DNA from 2 places in the Bacillus sp. N5-665 genome. Region 1 is predicted to be linked to the other one. Evidence: riboswitches for the same ligand, from Rfam matches in the RefSeq annotation. Region 1 holds a riboswitch; the other holds the start of a gene.
What was found. A riboswitch is a leader RNA that binds a small molecule or an ion and turns the genes downstream of it on or off. The one in region 1 is predicted to bind S-adenosylmethionine.
Positions count from the first base shown of each region.

Region 2: it holds a riboswitch for S-adenosylmethionine, as region 1 does, so the genes downstream of both, MNO09_RS29950 (MetQ/NlpA family ABC transporter substrate-binding protein) here and mtnK (S-methyl-5-thioribose kinase) in region 1, are expected to answer to the same signal.

Region 1 is NZ_CP093325.1:1,371,744-1,378,722, forward strand. Features, by position in the region: gene MNO09_RS09625 (pyridoxal phosphate-dependent aminotransferase) at 1-465, opposite strand, end outside; gene MNO09_RS09630 (carbon-nitrogen family hydrolase) at 480-1,343, shown strand; SAM riboswitch class I at 1,415-1,557, shown strand; gene mtnK (S-methyl-5-thioribose kinase) at 1,649-2,830, shown strand; gene mtnA (S-methyl-5-thioribose-1-phosphate isomerase) at 2,827-3,888, shown strand; gene MNO09_RS09645 (YvrJ family protein) at 3,956-4,093, shown strand; gene MNO09_RS09650 (3-hydroxybutyrate dehydrogenase) at 4,188-4,964, opposite strand; gene MNO09_RS09655 (PadR family transcriptional regulator) at 5,160-5,492, shown strand; gene MNO09_RS09660 (DUF1129 domain-containing protein) at 5,492-6,259, shown strand; gene MNO09_RS09665 (DUF1129 domain-containing protein) at 6,273-6,979, shown strand, end outside.
Region 2 is NZ_CP093325.1:5,347,140-5,355,268, reverse strand. Features, by position in the region: partial or broken gene MNO09_RS29975 (S9 family peptidase) at 1-1,048, shown strand, start outside; gene MNO09_RS29970 (DUF4256 domain-containing protein) at 1,200-1,766, shown strand; gene MNO09_RS29965 (S-layer homology domain-containing protein) at 2,152-3,771, shown strand; gene MNO09_RS29960 (methionine ABC transporter permease) at 3,875-4,543, opposite strand; gene MNO09_RS29955 (methionine ABC transporter ATP-binding protein) at 4,518-5,558, opposite strand; gene MNO09_RS29950 (MetQ/NlpA family ABC transporter substrate-binding protein) at 5,571-6,383, opposite strand; SAM riboswitch class I at 6,469-6,583, opposite strand; gene MNO09_RS29945 (NAD(P)-dependent alcohol dehydrogenase) at 6,665-7,573, opposite strand; gene MNO09_RS29940 (DUF6612 family protein) at 7,719-8,129, shown strand, end outside.

The sequences.
Region 1 (6,979 bases):
TAAAAAATTATTTTCTGCAATAAGCGGCATTGTTTCAAATTGTGCTTTTGCTAAAGCAACTCCTGATAAATAATCTGGATAGCCTGGATCTGGAACGAGAATAGTATCACCAGGGTTTGTAAAACAAAGTGGTAATTCTACTAATCCAGCTTTTCCACCAAACAAAATAGCAACTTCTGTTTTTGGATTTACTACTACATCATATTCGCGTTGATAGAATGTTGCCACGGCTTCTTTTAAACTTTCGTGTCCGCGAAATGGCGGATATTTATGATGAATGGTCTTTTCAGCAGCATCTTGTAAAGCTTTTACGATATGCTGCGGTGTTGGTTGATCTGGATTACCTTGACCAAGATTAATAACATCGTGACCAGCTGCTACGACTTTGTTAACTTTTGCAACAAGTGAAGCGAAAAATTGTGTTGGCAATGATGTTACTATCTCAGAAGGTTGAAATAATTTCATACTTTCCACCTCTTTTGAAAGTTGTTACAATTCTAGTGACAAATGATATAATCTTTCCAGTATTTTGTAAAGAAAAAATTATGAATGGGGCTGACAAAATGAAAGTCGCATGTATTCAAATGGACATTGTCTTTGGAGATGTAGAAAAAAATATTGAGAATGCTAAAAATAAAATAAGCGAAGCGATGAAGGAAAGACCAGACGTTATTGTCTTACCAGAACTATGGACAACGGGATATGATTTAACGAGGCTTACTGAAATTGCAGATAGGGATGGATTGCAAACGAAAGAAAAGCTGAAAGAATGGTCGAAGCAATATGGTGTACATATTGTCGGTGGGTCTATAGCGAAGCAAACAGAGCAAGGTGTTACAAATACAATGTATGTGGTAAACAAGGAAGGAGAACTAGTCAATGAATATAGTAAAGTACATTTATTTCAGCTTATGGATGAACATAAATATTTAATCGCTGGAAATAGTACAGGTGAATTTAAGCTAGATGATGTAGAGTGCGCCGGTACAATTTGTTATGACATTCGTTTTCCGGAGTGGATGCGTGTTCATACTGCTAAAGGTGCAAAAGTTTTATTTGTTGTAGCAGAATGGCCATTGGTTCGTTTAGCTCATTGGCGTTTGCTATTGCAAGCAAGAGCAGTTGAAAATCAGTGTTATGTTGTTGCATGTAATAGGGCAGGAAAGGATCCGAATAATGAGTTTGCCGGTCATTCTTTAATTGTCGATCCTTGGGGCGAAGTTGTTGTAGAAGCGAATGAAGAAGAATCAATTTTATTTGGAGAGCTTCATTTTGAGAAAATTAAAGAAGTACGCAAAGGAATTCCAGTTTTTGCAGATCGTCGTCCAGAATTATACAAATAAAATATTGACAAGTGATTTTTATTCTTGGTATAGTCTTCAACATAAAGTTAAAAATTCAAAAAATTATACAACTCTTATCAAGAGCAGGTGGAGGGATTTGGCCCGATGAAGCCCAGCAACCGACCGTAATACCATTGTGAAATGGGGCGTTTATTTACGCCAAAAGGCACGGTGCTAATTCCAGCAGAAAGTAAACCTTTCTGGCAGATAAGAGGGGAGAAGATAAACTTCAAACCTCTTTCTTTGTGGAAAGAGGTTTTTCTACGTCAGAAAAACCTCTGAATTTAAAAAAGGGGGAGAAGACGATGGGATATTATTCATTAACTGAAACAACAGCTATACAATATGCGAAAGAACACGGTTATTTTGAAAAGAAAGCAAATGTAGTTTGTCATGAAATTGGAGATGGAAATTTAAATTACGTGTTCAAATTAGATGATGGAGAGAAGTCTATTATAATAAAACAAGCACTGCCATATGCGAAAGTAGTTGGTGAGAGCTGGCCACTGTCTATAAAAAGAGCGACGATTGAAAGTAAAGCATTACAAATTTTTGCGAAGTATGTGCCGGAATATGTGCCGGTAGTGTACAGTCATGATGAAGAGTTAGCAGTAACGGTCATAGAAGACTTATCAAGGCTAACAATTACAAGAAAAGGATTAATAGATGGAGAGGAGTACCCACTTTTATCCCAACATATTGGTCGCTTTCTAGCACATGTTTTGTTTTATACTTCAGATTTCGGTTTACAATCAGAAGAGAAAAGAGTGTTAGATAGTGAATTTGTTAATCCAGATCTTAGTAAAATTACGGAAGATTTAGTGTTTACAGATCCGTTTAGTCATTATGATACGAATGATTATGAACCAGAGTTACAACTAGCGGTGGATGAACTGTGGAATGACAAAAATTTAAAATTAAAAGTCGCGCAATATAAATATAAGTTCTTAACAAGAAAAGAAGCGCTTATTCATGGTGATTTACATACTGGTAGTATTTTTTCATCACCTGCTGAAACGAAAGTAATTGATCCAGAATTTGCAACATACGGTCCATTTGGATTTGACCTTGGTCAATTTATTGCAAATTTATTATTAAATGCACTATCCCGTGAAGAGGAAAAAAGAAGTGTGCTATTTTTCCATATTGAGAAAACATGGAGTTATTTTGTAGAAGCTTTTACGAAATTATGGATTGGAGAAGGCGTAGAAGCATATACGAAAGAGAAACAATGGTTGCCAATTATTTTGCAAAATATTTTTACGGATGCCGTTGGATTTGCTGGATGTGAGCTTATACGTAGAACAATTGGTTTAGCACATGTAGCTGATTTAGATGAAATAGCAAATAAAGAAACGAGAATCCAAGCTAAAAAACAAGCGCTATCCTTAGGTAAAGAACTAATAAAATATGAATCTAAGAGCGCTGACATTCAACTGTTCCGAACGTTATTTCAACAGACAGTTTCTGGAGGGGTAAAAGCATGAGTACAATTGTTACTGTTCCGAGGTCTGTCAGTTGGAAAGGTGATGCCATTGCAGTATTAAATCAAACAAAGTTGCCGCATAGTACAGAATACAAAACATTAACGACGATTGAAGAGGTATGGAAAAGTATTGTCATGCTAGAAGTACGAGGAGCACCTGCAATTGGAATTGTAGCTGCATTTGGTTTGGCGCTTGCATCAAAAAAATATAATACTGTACATATGGAAGAATTTCAAAAGAAGTTTAATAGAGATTGTAATTATTTAGGAACGTCACGCCCGACAGCAGTCAATTTATTTTGGGCAATCGATCGTATGAGAGAATCCATTCGAGAAATTACTAAAATAAAAGAAGCACAAAAAATATTAGAAGAAGAAGCACTTCTCATTCAGCAAGAAGATGAAGCGGTATGCCGGAGTATTGGAGAACATGCATTAACATGCTTTAAAGACGGTGATAACATTTTAACAATTTGTAACGCTGGAAGTATTGCAACTGCTAGATATGGTACTGCATTAGCACCGTTTTATATTGGGAAAGAAAAAGGTGTACGTTTACATGCGTATGCGTGTGAAACGAGACCGGTTTTACAAGGCGGGCGTTTAACGACATGGGAATTAAAACAGGCAAATATTGATGTAACACTTATTACAGATAATACGGCAGCGCATGCTATTCAAACGAAAGAAATAAACGCAATTATTGTAGGAGCGGACCGAATTGTCGCAAATGGAGATACAGCAAATAAAATCGGAACAATGAATTTAGCTATATTAGCAAAGTATTTCGATATTCCATTTTACGTTGCAGCTCCGTTATCTACGTTTGATATTACGAAACAAATAGGTACAGAAATTGTTATTGAAGAAAGAGATGAAACCGAAGTTACGAAAATTTTTGAAAAACAAGTGGCGCCAATTGGAACTGATGTTTATAATCCTGCATTTGACGTAACACCGAATGAATTAATTACAGGTATTATTACTGAAAAAGGCATCATACATGGAGATTATAAACGGGAAATTGCATCATTATTTGAAAGACAAGCTAATACATAATAGCTTGTTTTTTTATGCCTAAATGTATTTCGTACTCTTATTTATATAATGAAAGGGGGAGAGAAAGATGGAAGAGTGGATCAGGATGATAGGTAATGTAGGGTTTCCGATTGTTGTAACATTATATTTACTCCATCGTATTGAAAGTAAATTAGATGGGGTAATTGTTGCAATCGAGAAACTCCCTAAACAATTACTAAAGTAGGAAGGTCCTCGCGATAGAAAGTAAAATAAAGTTTGCTCTTCGTGAGCAAACTTTATTTTTTACCTCGCATTAATGGGAAGTAAAAGCCTTCACTTTATTGAGCAGTATAACCACCATCGATAACAACGGCTTGTCCAGTTATACCTCTTGCTTTTTCACTCGCTAAAAACATAGCATAATCAGAGATTTCTTGTACTTGCAATAAGCGTTTTTGTGGTACAAGTGGATAAATAACATCTTCTAAAACATTTTCAAGTGGTACATTTCGTGTAGTAGCTAAATCTTGTAGTTGATTACGTACAAGTGGGGTATCGACATAACCAGGACAAAGCGCATTAACGGTAATTCCGTGAGTAGCGCCTTCTAAAGCTGCAACTTTTGTTAATCCGATTACGCCATGCTTCGCGCTATTGTAGGCGGATTTTCCTGCAAATCCAACGAGGCCATTAATGGAGGCTACATTAATAATTCGGCCATACTTTTGTTTTTTCATGATTGGGAAGGCATGCTTAATTGCGATAAAAGGAGCGATTTGCATAATTTTAATAAGTAGTTCGAACTTTTCAGTTGGAAAATCTTCAATTGGTGAAACGTGCTGCATTCCTGCGTTGTTAATTAATATATGTAATGAACCGAAATGCGTAACGGTTTGAGAAATTGCAGCGGTAATTTCTTCTTCAGATGTAACATCACATTTTAAACCGATAGCTTGATAGCCTTCTTTTTGTAATTGTTCAGCAGCTTCTTTTGCACGTTCTTCAAGACGATCGGTAATCACAACTTTTGCACCTTCTTTTGCAAAAGCGTTTCCCATTTCATAACCAATGCCACTTGCAGCGCCTGTTAAAAAAACAACTCGATTTGTGACCATGATGAAAAACATCCCTTCATAATAAAATTCTCATATTGCTCTATTTAGAGAGTGGTTTATAAAAATCCTGCAAAGATTTGGAAAAATATCGTTAGCTATCTTGTTTTGCAAAATAGTCTCTGCTATACTATTTTGTAAAGCAAGATACTTACACTTATCTATCTTGTAAAACAAGATAGTGGAAGGATTTGAATTATGTCGACAAGTCAAATGCTGAAAGGGATTTTAGAAGGATGCTTACTTGCTATTATTTCTGAAGGTGAAATATACGGTTATGAAATGAGTGAAAAGCTAGCGAAGTATGGCTTTACTATGGCGAGTGAGGGAAGTATTTATCCGTTATTAATACGAATGCAAAAGGAAGGATTAATAACAAGTGTAATGAAGGAATCTCCATCTGGTCCAAAGCGGAAATATTATACATTAACAGAAAAAGGTGAGGAAGCACTTAATGAATTTATGGATCGCTGGGAAGCGATGCAAAGTAGTGTAGAGCGTCTACTTGAAGGGAAGGGGAGAAAAAAATAATGTTATCAAGTGAAGCACGAAATTTTTTATTAGAAATGAGATTATTTTTAGCGGCAAAGAGTGTGAAAGAAAGCGATATTGAAAATTTTATAGAAGATGCGGAACTCTATTTAATTGAGGGTGAGAGTGATGGGAAAAGTGTAGAAGATATTTTCGGAAGCTCACCGAAAGAATATGCAAATGAACTTGTAAAAGTAATGGAAAGGGATAGACAGGAAACGTGGAAGCAAATTGGTTTTACAGTAATGAATATCGTATCGTTTTGGATTATTGCTTCTATTTTAATAGTGAATAACGGAATGTTACAGATTTCACTTATTCAGTGCGTTGGGTATAGTTTTACATTGATCGTAGCTGTAATGGGTCCCAATTTTTTACTTCGTAAAATGACATTCGTAACAAGTTTTACAAAAACGTGGTTTTCTATGTGGTTTTTAGTTATGATTGCGCCGATGTTTTTAATAGGGGTTGTTACGATATTAGATGTAATATATCCTACAAAAATGTTTACATTCACCCAAACGCAAAGTTATATATTAGCTGGAGCTATTTTTCTTATCACAGTAGCGATAAATATGTATTTTGAAGGATGGTTTAAAAACTTATATTTAATTATTCCGCTTTCGATTATGTTACTGTTTAAAACATTTACATCAGAGGATCTCGTGCCAATTTTATTTCAAATTATATGTTTATACGGAAGTTTGTTTATTTTAATTTTCCTTGAAATTATGATGAAGACGAATAGAAGAGTAACGGTTAAATGAGGGAGGGGTTATCATGCAGATTTCTAAAGAAGGAGAAAAGTTTTTAATCGATACGAAAGTGTATTTAATAACAAAAGGAATGAAAGAAGAAGATGTGGACGCCTTTCTAGAAGATGCAGAACTTCATTTAATAGAAGGCGAGAAAGAGGGAAAGACGGTAAGTGATATATTCGGTGATTCACCAAAAGAATATGCGGAAGAATTAGCGAAAGAAATGGATAAGGATAAAGGCGGGAGTATAAAGAGTATTCTTGCCATGATAATTGGTATTGGCGGGTATTGGATATTAACTCATATTTTATTTAATAATCCGAATCAGCAATTTACACTAACGAATATACAGTTAATTGGCTATCCTATCGTCTTAATCATTACGATTATTGGAACCATTGTTGCATTTAGAATGTCTTCTTTTAAAAATAAGTTTGTAGAGTTCGGAATTATTTACGTAATAGTAATGGTTCCCATCTTATTATTAGTATTATTGATGTTTATTGATAAATGGTACGGGACACCTATTTTGCAATTGTCGACAATACAAACATATATATTAGCAGCAAGTATCTTTTTATTACTTTTCGTTGGTGAAGTGTATGTCCTTGGTTGGATGGGTGTTTTGGTGCTAATTGTTCCTTTAACGATTATGTTTATATTTAAAGAATTAGAAGAAAAAAATGTATTTTGGGGAATTGCAAAGATATTACTTATGTATGGAAGTAT
Region 2 (8,129 bases), 1.5 Mb from region 1:
AATTAGATGGCAGGATAAAACGAATTACCGTATTGGCTTGTTATGTGAGGATGGCACTGTGGAAATGTTAAGCGAAACAGTAGATGGGTTTATAATGGATGCCTCTATAACAAGGGATGGCAATCATATAACATATACTAAGGCTATAACTATAACAAATGAAACCTTTGAAATCTATTTGGATGATAAAAAAGTAACGAATGAAAATAGCTTTTTCGAAGGAAGGCTTAAAAGTAACAGAGAAATCATCTCATGGAAAAGTAGTGATGGTCTTGAAATAGAAGGTGTTTTATCAACCCCAGTAGAGTTTGACGTAAATAAAAAATATCCTTTATTAGTAGTAATCCATGGTGGTCCATCTTGGGCATCCTTTCCGATATTTTCAGACTGTTTTAATGAAAAATATCCGATTGAACAGTTTATCGAAAAAGGCTTTATCGTTTTAGAGCCAAACTATAGAGGAAGTTCTGGTTATGGTAATGAATTTTTAAAAGCAAACTATAGAAAACAAGGAATTGCTGATTATGATGATATTATATCTGGAGTGGATGAACTAGTTGAAAAAGGGATTGTAGATAAAGATAGAGTAGGAGTTATGGGATGGAGTAACGGAGGATATATATCAGCTTTCTGTTCTACATTTAGTAGTAGATTTAAAGCTATTTCAGTTGGAGGTGGAATTACAAACTGGAGTACCCATTATGTAAATACAGATATCCCTTACTTTATTAGGATGTATTTAGGAGATGCTCCATGGAATGATCCAGAGATATATAAGAAAACTTCACCAATGACATATATTAAATCAGCCTGTACGCCTACCTTAATTCAACATGGGGAAAAGGATGTAAGAATTCCAACTACAAATGCATATGAGCTATATGAAGGGTTAAGAGACATGGAAGTCGATACAGAGTTAATTATACTTAAAGGAATGGCATATAGTCCTAATCAGCCAGGAATGAATGTAGCTATTATGAAACAGAATTTGATGTGGTTTTCACACTATATTCTTGGTGAAAGTATGAAAGATTTTCGTACTATATAATGGATATCCACACAGGGATTTTTCGTTGTGCAATCGGATTAGATTGTTGAAAAAGAGATACAACAAATTATATAATTTGTTGTAAACTGTATGCAAACTATTATTGAAAAGATTTAAATGATTATAAGGAAACGTAATTCGGAGGACTAATATGACAGAGAATAAAAATGAGTTATCTGTAGAACAACGTGAAGAACTATTAAAAGTATTACAAGCTCGTTTTGAGAAAAACGTGAACCGCCATGAAGGTCTTGAATGGGCTAAGATTGAAGCAAAACTGGCTACTAATACTGAAAAGTTGTGGTCAATTCATGAAATGGAAGTAACTGGCGGTGAGCCGGATGTTGTTGGTTATGATGAAGAGAAGGACGAGTATACTTTCTATGATTGTTCAAAGGAGAGTCCTAAAGGCCGCAGAAGTCTTTGTTATGATCTTGAAGCGTTAGAGGCAAGAAAAAAACATAAACCAGAAAATAACGTTATTGATGTGGCAACTGCTATGGGCATTGAATTATTAACGGAAGAACAATATCGAGAGTTGCAACAGTTTGGGGATTTTGACATGAAATCATCAAGCTGGGTACAAACACCTTCAGACATTCGAGAACTTGGCGGTGCTCTATTTTGCGATTATCGCTTCGGACACGTTTTCGTGTACCACAATGGAGCAGATTCCTATTATGCTGCTAGAGGATTTCGTGGTTCGCTAAAGGTCTAAATTTGAAAAAAGTAAGAGTATGTTTTAATTAATCTTTTTAAAACATGCTCTTTTCTATAATTGTTACTTAGAGTTATTCATATTGGTTTAACCTATGTAAGAACTATAATACTATGTAAAATTAATTAATATCTAGCATATTAGTAAACTTATACCCAGAGGTGTAGAAAAAAAGGATTTCTAAAAATAGGAGTTCTTTTTTATTTGTTGTCAGGATTTTTAAAGAATTTAGAGATTTCATAGAAAACAAACGGGATATCGAGTAAAATGTTAAGTATTGTTTTCAACATTCAAAAGGGTATTTTGGAGGTTCTTTTCGCGAATTTTTATAAGTCTATTAAAGGAGGAAGATATATCTAAAATAGCAAGATATATCAAATTAAACATGAGTATTACATTTCATAAAAAGGTAGTAGCATTAACAGCAGGACTAACGGTATTATCTTCATCTATGGTATCGTTCGCAGAGGAACAACAATCAGTAAATAACTATCAATCTATAAGTGCTCTGGAACAAGGTGGAACAGATCAACTTCAGGTATCAGATGAACAGGCTTTAAAAAGTATTGAAGAGAGTTTTGAAGGAGTAGACGGACGTGGTGGAGGTACTGTCGATAATAAGAAAGTGGACAGTCTTCAAGGTTCAGAAGGTATGTATGAAGAAACAGGTACATTAACGGTTCCTAACAATTCAAATAGAACAAAACGTAGTCTTTCTTTTTCAGCTCCTAAAGTTTCTAGTACTATAAATGGCGTCCCATTCACTGAATGGATTGTCCCAACTGGTAACGAGAATATTCGTCCTCAAAACCATATGGTTCCAAAGTATATTACAATTCACGAGACTGACAATAAAAGTGTAGGAGCAGGAGCTAAAAACCACGCTCAATACTTATATAACCAAGCAGTAGGACAAACAGATCGAGCTGCATCATGGCACTTTACAGTAGATGATAAAGAGATTTATCAACACTTACCATTAAACGAAAACGGATGGCACGCAGGAGACGGTGATGGACCAGGTAATAGAGAATCTATTGCAATTGAAATTGCAGTTAACAGTGATGGTGACTATAATAAGGCAGTAGATAACGCTAAGAAACTTGCAGCTTATTTAATGAAAGAAACAGGTGTACCATTAAATAATATTGTAAAACATCAAAAATGGAGTGGTAAAATCTGCCCTGCTATTATGATTAACAGTGGACAATGGGTTCCATTCGTAAATGGTGTTGAAGGGTATTATAATAAATTTTATCAACCAACAGACGATATAACAGGAGGTTGGTATGAGCCAGCTATTCGTGATTTGAATAGAAGAGGTATTATGGTCGGAGAAGGAAACGGTATTTTTGCGCCTAATAGATCTGTAACAAGAGCTGAGTTTGCTCAATTAATCTCTAATTCTCTAAGTCTTCCAGCTGGAGATGCAACGTTTAAAGATTTAAATGATGTAAATCCAACTTTACGAGATGGTATTAAACGTACTGCAAGTGCAGGCATCATTTCTGGTAGAGGAGACGGTAATTTTGACCCTAACACACCTATTACAAGAGAAGAAGCTGCAGTTATTGTAAATAAAGCTTTACAGTATAAAAAAATAAATGGACCATTGGCAAACTTACCATTTGCAGATAAAGATCAAATTATCTATAAAGAAGCAGTACAAAGATTATACGGTTTGGGTATTGTAAAAGGTATGGGAGATAATCTGTATGTGCCTAAAGGAACGACGACTCGTGGTGAAACAGCAGCATTCATTTTAAACATGCTTCAAGTAATTGAAACTGGTAGTGTTCAAAAAGGAATTGGTACAGTTGAAATTAATGGAATTGGGGTAAATGTTCGTAGCGGAGCGGGTGCTAGCTACTCTGTTGTTAGAAAAGCCAGCAAAGGTGAAAAAGCTACAGTATATGAAGAGAAGAGTGGCTGGTTAAGAATTGGTACAGGTGAGTGGGTTTATAATGAACCTAGTTACATGGTATATAAGAAGGATAAAAATTAAGTCGTTAAGAAGCAGAATGGATTACTGGACAAGTTATTCATTTTGAAGGTGGATTTAAAAGATAAAAAAGAAGGTATCTCATTTCGGTGAGATACCTTCTTTTTTAATCTTTCTTCAATCTTCTTGCAACACCATTTCCTAAAGACTGTAGCCCTTGAACGAGGATAATTAAAATAAAGACTGTTGCATACATTATTTCAGGTTCGTAGCGTAAATGTCCGAATCGATATGCTAAATCACCAAGACCGCCAGCACCTACAAGTCCAGCCATTGCTGTTGCACCGATTAAGCCAATTGTTGCAATTGTCAAGCCGAGTACAAGGGAGGGACGAGCTTCTTTCACCATAACGTGCCAGATGATTTTTATAGTAGAAATGCCCATCGCTTGGTAAGCTTCAATAACACCACGATCCACTTCTAATAATGCTGTCTCCATTAATCGTGCAATATAAGGAGCTGTGAATACGACAAGTGGTACGATAACCCCTTGCACGCCAATGGATGTTCCCATTAGAAACTTTGTAAAAGGTAAAATGAAGAATAATAGAATGATAAATGGAAGAGAGCGAATGATATTAATAATTGTATTAAGAATCGGATAAATGATTTTATTTTCGTGCTGCCCACCAGGTCTCGTTAAAACAAGTGTGACGCCAAGTGGTAATGCAATAAGGATAGAGATGAATAGTGAAATAGATGTCATTTGAAATGTTTGAATGGTTGCTTCCCATATGACTTTACCCCATTCATCCAAAAAGGACTTGTTTCCCATAATCTGTTCTACCTCCTTCTACGATGATCCCTTGTTCTTGTAAAAATGATAAAGCACGGTTTACTTCATTTTTCTCACCCTGCATATGAATAACCAGTTTCCCATATGCTTCATGTTTTAGCTGTGTAATATTACCGGATAAAATATTTGGATACACTTGAAAACGTTTTGTAGCAATAGCTAACGCTGGTTCGCCAGAAGAAGTTCCTATAAATGAAAGTGTTACGATTTCTCCGGTTCTTTGTAGTTCTTTTTGTACCTCTTCTGGAATTCTAGCTGCAAATGCACTATTTACGAATTTCTTCGTTGTTATATGTTGTGGGTTGGTGAAAATATCTTTCACAGTCCCACTTTCGATTACTGCTCCATGTTCCATAACAGCAACTCGGTCACATATACGCTGGATGACATTCATTTCATGTGTAATTAATAAAATTGTGATCCCGATTTCTTCATTGATTTTTAATAATAAGTCAAGGATAGAATCGGTTGTTTCCGGATCTAAAGCGCTTGTTGCTTCGTCGCTTAATAACACTTCAGGTTCATGTGATAGTGCGCGTGCAATGGCAACACGCTGCTTTTGGCCACCAGAAAGTTCACTCGGATAGGCATCTTTTCGATTGAAAAGATCGACAATACGTAAGTATTTTTCTACCCTTTTTTCAATTTCCACTTTTGGAATGCCAGCGAGGCGTAAAGGTAATGCGATATTTTCATAAACTGTCACGGTTTTAAGTAAATTGAATCCTTGAAAGATCATTCCGATTTTTTGTCGCGCTTTTGCGAGTTTTTTTGCTGATAAAGTTGTTAAATCTTGGTTGTTTACAATAATATTTCCTGTCGTTGGCTTTTCTAATAAATTTACACATCGAATTAATGTACTTTTACCAGCGCCACTATATCCAATGATTCCAAATACTTCGCCCTTTTTTACTTGAAGGGAGGTAGGTTTAAGAGCTTCCACATTCCCTTTTTTTGTTGTGAATACTTTGGATACATTTTTTAATTCAATCATTATCGTCAGCTCCTACCAAGACGGTAAAACAGAACCATCAAATTTTTTCTCGATAAATTCTTTCACTTCTTTAGATTGATAAGCTTTCTTTAATTTATTTACAACAGCATCATCTTTATTTTCAGTACGAACAACGACCCAGTTCATATATGGTGAATCTTTTCCTTCACGGAAGATAGAATCTTTCGCAGGGCTTAATTTTGCACCTAATGCAAAGTTTGTATTAATCGCAGCTGCTTTTACTTCACTTAGTTGTGTCGGTAATTGAGATGCCTCTAATTCAACAATCTTTAAGTTTTTTGGATTTTCAATTACATCTTTCGCAGTCGCTTTTTCTGTAGCCTTTGGATCCACTTTTAAAACACCGGCTTTTTCAAATAGTTTTAAAGCTCGAAGTTCATTCGTTGGATCATTTGGTACAGCAATTGCGTCGCCCTCTTTTAAATCCTTTACATCTTTTAAGCTTTTCGAATATACACCCATAGGGAATGTTACTGTTGAAAATACTTCAGTTAATTTCATATTACGTTCAGCTTTAAATACGTCTAAATATGATTTCGTTTGATAGCTATTTACATCGAGGCTTTTTTCATCTAGGGATACGTTTGGTGCTACATAATCATTAAATACTTTTACATCAATTTCGAGACCGTCTTTTGCGGCAACTTCTTTTACCTTTTCAAAAATTTGTTCATGCGGCCCGCCGGTTACACCGACAGTAATCTTTTTCTCATCTAACGCTTTTATTTCTTTATCTGAACCCCCGCTACATGCGCCTAATAATAATACTGCTCCACTTACAATGCTCAATAATACTTTTTTCATCTATAGTTCCCCCTCCATATATGTTCCAAAATAAAAAGCACCTCTCAAAAATAAGAGAGGTGCCGAATAGACAAAATAGGTTCCTCTCTTATCTTCCAAAACGAAAACTCGTTTTGCAGGAATTAGCACCTTAGCTTATACATCATAAGCTCGGTTGCCGGGCATCATCGGGCCAGTCCCTCCGCCACTCTTGATAAGAGTATGTGTATGTAGTTTTTTTAATATGGTACTAATAGTAAATCTTACAAAAAGAATTGTCAATGTTATTTTCTGAATATATTTTATTTTAAGGTAATAGAAACATTCCCTTTCTTATGTCCCTTTTCCACATATATATGAGCTTCAGCAATTTCTTCTAATCGGTAGGTTCTATCAATAACAGGTTTTAAATGTTCTGTTTCAGTTAGTTCTTTTAGTAGAATCATATCCTCTTTACTTACCTTTGCCATCATTCCATTGACAGATACATATTTTCCATTGGATGTTAATGTATTTGTACAAAGGGATTTTTTATACTTCCCAACTGCATCAAATATAATATCGTAGCGCTCGCGCCGCTTAGTAAAATCTTCTTTCGTATAATCAATTACTTTATCAGCTCCTAAAGATTGGACGAGTTCAAAATTTGAATTACTACAAACAGCCGTAACGGTCGTACCGAAATATTTAGCAAGTTGTACAGCAGCTGTTCCTACTGATCCGGAGGCACCATATATGAGCACTTGTTGCCCTTTTTTTATACGGCCCTTTCTCAGGAAATGCAATGCTGAAGTTCCACCAAAAGGAATAATGGCCGCTTCTTCATACGTCACATTGGTAGGTTTTAATGTTATTAATCCACTTTCATGTACGCATGTGTACTCGGCGTAACCACCGAGGTTTAGTTCTGTTAATGCAAAAATTGGATCACCTTTTTTAAATTGAGTTACATCTGTTCCTACTTCTTCGATTTCACCGGATAACTCTACGCCGAGTACAGGTTTTCTCGGTTTTCTGAAACCTAATATGATCCGCATAGGAATCCAAAATAAGAGGGGGCTATTAAAGCCGCGTATTCTACAATCTCCAGTCGTTACACTTGTTGCATGAATTTTAATTAATACTTCGTTCTTTTTAGGTGTAGGTTTCTCTATATTTTGAAGTTGAAGAACGTTAGGTGGTCCATACTGTGTGCAAATGATCGCCTTCATAATGACCTCCTGAAATGAGTTGTTGTTATTTACATCATATTTAAAACCTTCATCAAACATGTCGCTATATAGCGAATAAAGATTAAAAATTATATAGATTTCGTAGGAAAAGAGGTGATATTATTTTGGGAAAGGGGGCGACATTATGAAAAAAACTATTTTTATTTCAAGTTTAGTGCTTGCAATCAGTCTAGGGGTAGGGTGTAGTAATGAAAAAACAGCAAAGACGGATGAGCCGAAAAAAGAATCAGTTCAAAAAGAAAAGGAATTAGCCGCGAAGGATGTTTTCAAGAAAACGAACGAAGCTTTTAAAAATGAAGAGCATGTAACGATGACATATGGTGTAGGGGTAAAAGCTGAGGGAACAGAGATGGATATATTAAAGGCTAAGATGCAATTAGAGCCAAAGACAAAGAATTCTCGTTCTGAAATGAATATTTCCGGTACAGATGTTGTAGTGTATACTGTGGATGGTAAAGTTGCTGGTGAGGTGAAAAACCCTAATACAGGAGAAGTTATAACTGTACCAGAGGAGCAATTAAACGCTGGTGGAATG